DNA from 3 places in the Geomicrobium sp. JCM 19055 genome. Region 2 is predicted to be linked to each of the others. Evidence: riboswitches for the same ligand, from Rfam matches in the RefSeq annotation. Region 2 holds a riboswitch; each other region holds the start of a gene.

Evidence for each region. A riboswitch is a leader RNA that binds a small molecule or an ion and turns the genes downstream of it on or off. The one in region 2 is predicted to bind S-adenosylmethionine.
Region 1: it holds a riboswitch for S-adenosylmethionine, as region 2 does, so the genes downstream of both, JCM19055_RS05940 (ABC transporter substrate-binding protein) here and JCM19055_RS14935 (methionine ABC transporter ATP-binding protein) in region 2, are expected to answer to the same signal.
Region 3: it holds a riboswitch for S-adenosylmethionine, as region 2 does, so the genes downstream of both, JCM19055_RS04585 (5-methyltetrahydropteroyltriglutamate--homocysteine S-methyltransferase) here and JCM19055_RS14935 (methionine ABC transporter ATP-binding protein) in region 2, are expected to answer to the same signal.

The regions. Positions count from the first base shown of each region.
Region 1 covers NZ_BAXL01000005.1:90,214-92,481, reverse strand. Annotated here, with positions in the region: gene JCM19055_RS22955 (polysaccharide deacetylase family protein) at 1-378, opposite strand, end outside; gene JCM19055_RS22950 (hypothetical protein) at 372-581, opposite strand; SAM riboswitch class I at 776-879, shown strand; gene JCM19055_RS05940 (ABC transporter substrate-binding protein) at 969-2,268, shown strand, end outside.
Region 2 covers NZ_BAXL01000017.1:3,103-5,370, forward strand. Annotated here, with positions in the region: gene JCM19055_RS27500 (hypothetical protein) at 1-44, shown strand, start outside; gene JCM19055_RS14930 (MBL fold metallo-hydrolase) at 64-684, shown strand; SAM riboswitch class I at 766-877, shown strand; gene JCM19055_RS14935 (methionine ABC transporter ATP-binding protein) at 1,005-2,027, shown strand; gene JCM19055_RS14940 (methionine ABC transporter permease) at 2,020-2,268, shown strand, end outside.
Region 3 covers NZ_BAXL01000004.1:2,242-4,509, forward strand. Annotated here, with positions in the region: partial or broken gene JCM19055_RS04580 (LysR family transcriptional regulator) at 1-176, shown strand, start outside; gene JCM19055_RS04585 (5-methyltetrahydropteroyltriglutamate--homocysteine S-methyltransferase) at 195-1,298, opposite strand; SAM riboswitch class I at 1,422-1,524, opposite strand; gene JCM19055_RS27065 (hypothetical protein) at 1,878-2,030, opposite strand; gene JCM19055_RS04595 (bifunctional 2',3'-cyclic-nucleotide 2'-phosphodiesterase/3'-nucleotidase) at 2,235-2,268, shown strand, end outside.

The sequences.
Region 1 (2,268 bases), on a different contig from region 2:
TGTGTCAGCGATGACTCGTTCACTGACTTCATCAGCAGGAATCTCTTGCCAATCATTGGGGTCCACATCCCACCCAATCGCCACGTTGTTCATCTCTCCGAGCCGTACAACGTCTTCTTCTGAAATACTACCAAATGGTGGACGGAAGAGACGTGGTCGAAAACCGACGATATTCTCAATGACAGCATCTGCTTGATTAATTTCCTGTTCCATCTCATCAACAGTAAGGTCAGCGAGATTTGGATGGGAATAAGTATGATTGGCAATATCATGCCCTTCATCAACGATGCGTCTTACATAATCAGGGTTTGCTTCTGCTCGTTGCCCGAGTACGAAGAACGTTGCAGGTACATCAAATTCTTCTAATGCGTTCAGCACCGTGTCCGTGAACCGAGGATCAGTCCATCATCAAATGTAAGTGCGATCTGGTTTGATGCATCATTTCCTCGAACGAATACAAGTTCAGGATATTGATCAGCAAGTCCTGGCAACGAACCGACTTGTCTTGCGTCCATTGAATCAACAAATACCGAAAGAGCAATGAGTAATGTACAAAGAATACTAAGTGTAAATCGTTTCATCACGAGTATCATCCTTTCTTTTCCTTTCATAGTGTCACCGTGCAATGAAATTTCATACGAGAAAAAAAGTAGAGAAATAAGGCTAGTGTAAGTTTTGTCTTACATGTCTTTCAGAACATTGACTGTTTTTCTGAAAATAATGCTTGCATTAGCAAATAACCCATAGTAAAGTAACACTATCAACTACATATAGAATCTTATGAAGAGAGGTAGAGGGACTGGCCCTATGACACCTCAGCAACCCCACGTCAGTGGAAGGTGCTAATTCCATCAGAACGATTGTTCTGAGAGATAAGAACGGATACTACTCTCTTTTCTCTTAGAAAAGGGAGTTTTTTGTTCTTGTGAATTTCATATATTCTAATAACAACTAGAAGGTGGATGAACATGGATAAGAGTAAAGTGAAATTCGGATTGTTTGCGTCAGTTGCGGTCGTATTAGCCGCGTGTTCTTCAGAGCCAACAGATGAACTTAGCAATTCTGGCTCTAGTAATGAAGGTGAATCAGCAGGAGGAGACGAGCTTATTGTTGCCGTAGCCAATGATGCGATTAGTCTTGATCCTCATGGTTCAAATGATACTGCTTCAACACATATTCGAACGAATATTTATGATAAGCTCGTTAATCACGATGAGAACATCGAATTACAACCTGAGCTTGCTGAAAGTTTTGAACAGATTGATGATTTGACATGGGAATTCGTATTACGTGAAGATGTGACGTTTACCGATGGTGAACCATTTAATGCTGAAGCTGTAAAAATTAATCTAGAGCGTGTGATTGACCCTGAAGTTGCTTCACCAAAAGCATTTATGTACGACATGATTGATGAAATTGAAGTCGTTGATGAGTATACAGTTCATGTGACAACCGAGTATCCCTTTGCACCGTTTGCGATGAACCTCACTCATGACGGTGGAGGAATGATTAGTCCAAAGGCGATTGAAGAACACGATAATGGTGAACGCAACTTAGAGCTTGAACCAGTTGGGACTGGAAGCTTTCAGTTAGATGAATGGAACCAAGGTGAATCGGTGCGTCTCGTTCGCAACGATGAGTATTGGGGAGAGCTTCCTGAGATTGAAGCATCCACATACAAGATTGTTCCAGACCAGTCCACTCGAATTGCGATGTTAAACAATGATGAAGCACACGTCATTGACGAAATTGAGCCTGTCAATACATCACAAATTGAAACGATGGACCATGCTGATGTCGAGACGGTTGAAAGTACAAGATTGAACTTTATTATCTTAAATAATGATGTGGAACCGTTTGATCAAGTTGAAGTTCGCCAAGCGATTGCAAAAGCTGTTGATACAGAAACGATTGTAGAAGGTATTTATGAAGGATATGGTCGTGCGGCTGATGGCCCGGTTCCTCCTGGTGTCTTCGGTCATACGGAAGATTTAGATAAAAATGATTATGATCTTGAAGAAGCTCAAGAACTGCTTGCATCTGCAGGATATGAAGACGGGTTTAGTACGACGCTTTACGTGCGTGACAACGACCAAATCAACATTCAAACTGCGGAATACATTCAAGATCAACTTGGACAAATTGGAATTGATATTTCTATTGAACAGCGTGAGTGGAGTGCGCTTTTAAGTGCAATGGGTGAGGGAGAACACGAAATGGCGATTGCGGGTTGGACGACTGTGACTGGGGACGCTGACAATGCAACAT
Region 2 (2,268 bases):
CAGGACCCTCGAATATGTATCAAACGTTACGCCCTTTTTTTTGATTCGCAATCGTATGATTTTATTGCATTAACCCATAATCATGAAGATCATAGTGGAAATGTAGCCGTATTAGCTAATCAACGTGAGTTGCCTGTTTATGTACATGAACTCGGGTTGGAAGAATGCTTTCTAGAAACACCGTATCCGTATTATCGCCAGCTTGCATGGGGAGAGCGTAAACCCTTCCAACCGTCCAAGATGCCAGATCAACTCACTACATCTAACGCAACATGGGACGTAATTTTTACACCTGGACACGCAAAAGACCATATTAGCTTACTTGATGAGCAAACAGGGCGCCTGTTTACTGGGGATCTATTTGTCACACCGAAACCGAAAGTGATTATGGAAGCTGAATCAATCCCAGAAACGTTACGTTCTCTAAAGAAGTTGTTGAACTACGAATTCTCATCGATATTCTGTTGTCACTCCGGGTATCATATAAACGGGAAAGAAATGGTTAATAAGAAGATTGAGCATTTAGAAGCGCTTATAGCTCAAGTGCATGAGTTAACTGAACAAGGATATTCTATTGATGACATTGATCGGTCACTTTATCCGAAAACCTACCCAATCGAAACCGTCTCTGAAGGTCAATGGAGTTCTAGACATATCGTCTCGTCAATTGTAAAAGAACGATGATTTAGAACATAGGTGATAAATCATGAAAGATTTGTTGACAGGTAGAAAGCTGGGTGCTAAGATACAATCACAAACTGAATATCCTTATCTGGAGAGGTGGAGGGACTGGCCCTATGAAGCCCGGCAACCGGCAATTTTTATTGCAATGGTGCCAATTCCTGCAAGATTACGTGGTAATTTTGGGAGATGAGACGGGAATAGTGAGAATACAACCTTTCTGCTCATCATATTGAGTTGATGGGTTATTTTTTTATTTCGTTCAAAGTTTACTGAATAGATATGGATAGTAGGAAATAAGTTTAGAAAAGGAGGTGCAGCCCGTGATTCGAATTAATGATGTTTCTAAAGTTTTTAAGACGAAGGCTGCATCAATTAACGCCGTTCAAAACGTAGAACTTAACATTGAGCAAGGAGAGATCTTCGGCATTATCGGGTACAGTGGTGCTGGAAAAAGTACACTCATCCGTCTGTTGAATTTACTTGAAGTGCCAAGTAGTGGTTCTATAAAAATTGCCGATTACGACATGATGACGCTGAGAGGCAAAGAGTTAAGGAAAGCAAGGCAAGAAATCAGCATGATCTTTCAACATTTCAACTTGCTTTGGTCACGAACTGTACGACAAAACATTGCTTATCCTCTAGAAATTGCAGGAGTTTCAAGTGCAAAACGCAAAGAGCGTGTTGATGAGCTCATTAAGCTTGTCGGTTTAGAAGGTCGCGGTGATGCGTATCCGTCGCAATTAAGTGGTGGTCAAAAGCAACGAGTCGGGATTGCACGAGCTCTTGCGAATAATCCGAAGGTGTTGCTTTGTGACGAAGCAACGTCTGCACTTGATCCAAAAACGACGAGTCAAATCCTAGATCTCCTTTATGATATTAATCAAAAGCTAGGACTTACAATTGTTCTTATCACTCATGAAATGCACGTCATTCACAAAATTTGTGGTCGCGTGGCCGTGATGGAAGATGGAAAAGTCGTAGAACAAGGTGCTGTACTCGACGTATTTAGAAACCCATCAGAGGAGATCACGAGAGCATTTGTGAAACAAATTACAGAGAACGATGAGTCACTTGAAGTCATCGAAGATCAGTTGGATGATGCAAACGGGACAGTGGTGAAACTGACGTTTGTCGGTGAGCGAACAGAAAAACCGTTCGTTTCTGAGCTCATTCGTAATGTCGACATTGACGTCAATATTCTACAAGGTAACATTGCACGTACGAAAGATGGCAGTTATGGAACGTTATTTATTTCATTAGAAGGAAGCGAAGAAAAAGTTAAGGCAGCTCTCGCCTTCTTAGAGAATCATGAAGTACAGGCGGAGGTGATTACTCATGGATGAAGGCTTCCTTAGTAATGTGAATTGGGACAATATGCTTGAAGCAACGTGGGAAACGGTGTACATGAGTTCAATCGCAATTGTTTTCACGTTTATATTAGGAATAGCGTTAGGGTTATTATTGTTTTTAACGTCTAGAAATCAGCTCTGGTCTAATCCGGTAATTAACTGGTTTACCGCAGCTTTTGTGAATATCTTTCGCTCGATCCCATTTATCATCTTAATCATACTATTGATTCCATTT
Region 3 (2,268 bases), on a different contig from region 2:
CAAAAACGATGCAATCCCATGTACTTTCTTATGTTCCACTAGAAGACAATCCGCTTCACTTAGAGCTCGTGATGATTTGGCGTAAAGATTCATACTTACCCTTTGCTGCACGAACATTCATTGAAGAGGCCAGCTCATATTATTCAACCGCACAAAAAGAAGCTAGGGGCTCCTAGCTTCTTTTGTGGTTCGTGTTAGTTTGTTAGCTCTTTAGATAGTTCAACAATATAACGTAGTTTCTCCCACTGCTCTTCTTCCGTTAAGATGTTACCGTGATGAGTCGATGCAAAGCCACATTGAGGGCTTAGACAAATTTGCTCTGCAGAAACGTGTTGTTTCGCTTCTTCAATACGTTCTTTAATCGTCTCTTTATCTTCAAGTTCCCCATGCTTTGATGTGAATAAACCGAGTACCACTTGTGGGCCATCACTCGGAATGTGATCGAGTGGACCGAAGTCACCAGAACGATCATCGTCGTATTCTAAGAAGAAGCCGTCCACATTTTCTTTGGCAAACAATGTGGGTGCAATCTTTGCGTAGCTTCCTTTAAAAGCCCACTTTGAACGATAGTTTCCACGGCATAAGTGCGTCGTAATCACTAAGTCTTCTGGTTTATTTTCAAGCACCGCATTTGCTACTTTTAATGCGTGTTCAATTAAGTCTTCTCTTGAATAACCACTATCATTAAACGGAATGTCATCTGAATTAAGTCCAGCGATATACACATCATCGAGTTGCAAATAACGACAACCCGCATCATAAAATGCTTGAATAGCATCGCGGTACGTTTGAACGATGTCTTCTGTGTACGCGTCTAGGTCTGGATAAATGTCTAGATTACGAATTCCCGCATTAAACAATTGATTCGGACTCGGAATCGTTTGCTTTGCAACTGCACGATCTCCGACAATTTCTTTGAACTGAATAAATTCTTTTACGTGCGGGTGATCTTCGTTAAATGAAATCTTACCAATCACTCTTACATCATAACGCTCTGTTTCCTCGCCTTTGAATTGGAAACCATGGTCAGGCACGTAACCTTCGATTCCGTTTAAGTGCTCAAGAAAATCTGTATGCCAAAAACGACGGCGGAACTCTCCATCTGTAACAGCTTCTAGACCCACTTCAATTTGCTTATCAACAACTCGAGTAATCTCTTCGGTTTCAATGTTGTATAACTCTTCAGCGGTAATGTTACCTGCTTGAAAATCTTTTCTCGCAATATGAATTCGTTCCGGACGTAATAGGCTTCCTACGTGATCTGCTTTAAATGGTGCGTGCGTTGCTGTTTTTGTCATGATAATCTCTCCTCTATGTGTGTAGTCTCCTAGTTTTAAGCGATCAATCAACAATCGTTACGAACAAAACCCCCTCTTCTTGTAATAAGAAGAGGGGGTAAATGGTTGCCATTCATCCGACTCTTCTCATCTTTGTAGTATCGCTACTACTGGAATTGGCACAGTACTTAAAAAGTCCGCTGCCGAGGTTTCAAAGGGCCAGTCCCTCCACCTCTCTAGATAAGAAAAATGAATTCATTGAATTTATTAAATCTAATACTAACATCCACAAAATGATTGTCAACAGAAAAGTATATTTTTATTGAATATTATTTCAATGTAATTGTTTCGTCAGTAGGTATTGCCGGTCATTCATCGTTTTCACGTTCTTTTTGCTTTTTGTCACGATTATAGGTTACGAGTTCTTCTGATTTTACGTTCTCTTTATCTTTTTTTCGTGACCATTTCTTCAGACCGAATCTTCTTACCAGATAACTCTTCTGATTTTACTTTATGTTGATCAGACATCTTCTTACCTCCTTGTTGCACTCATCGTTACAATTCAGCTTTGACGTCTAAGCTGCATTGTATTCCATGAACTTATAGTAGATTGATTCCATACCTGACTAAAGCCAGAATGGCGATTACGATCAGGATGACTACTGTAAAAATAAACATGCCATAGAAGACAGCGCCAACACCGTGAGCAACATCGAGCCCGACTTGTTTTAATAAATGTCTTATTCTACTCAATCGAAAACACCTCAACGATTAGAACTTAGTTCATTAAATTATAACAACGAAACGCTATAGACATAACCTTTTGCGCCAATTATTTGACTACAACTCATTCTTTTCGCTTAGCCATCGTAGTGCAATCCTCTTGATCGTCCTCCCAGTTATTGTTCAATCAGACGAACGTTGCTACCATAATGGGTGAAATCAGGAGGGGATTTTATGGGAAAAACAAAAAGATTTTCCATTTTTATGG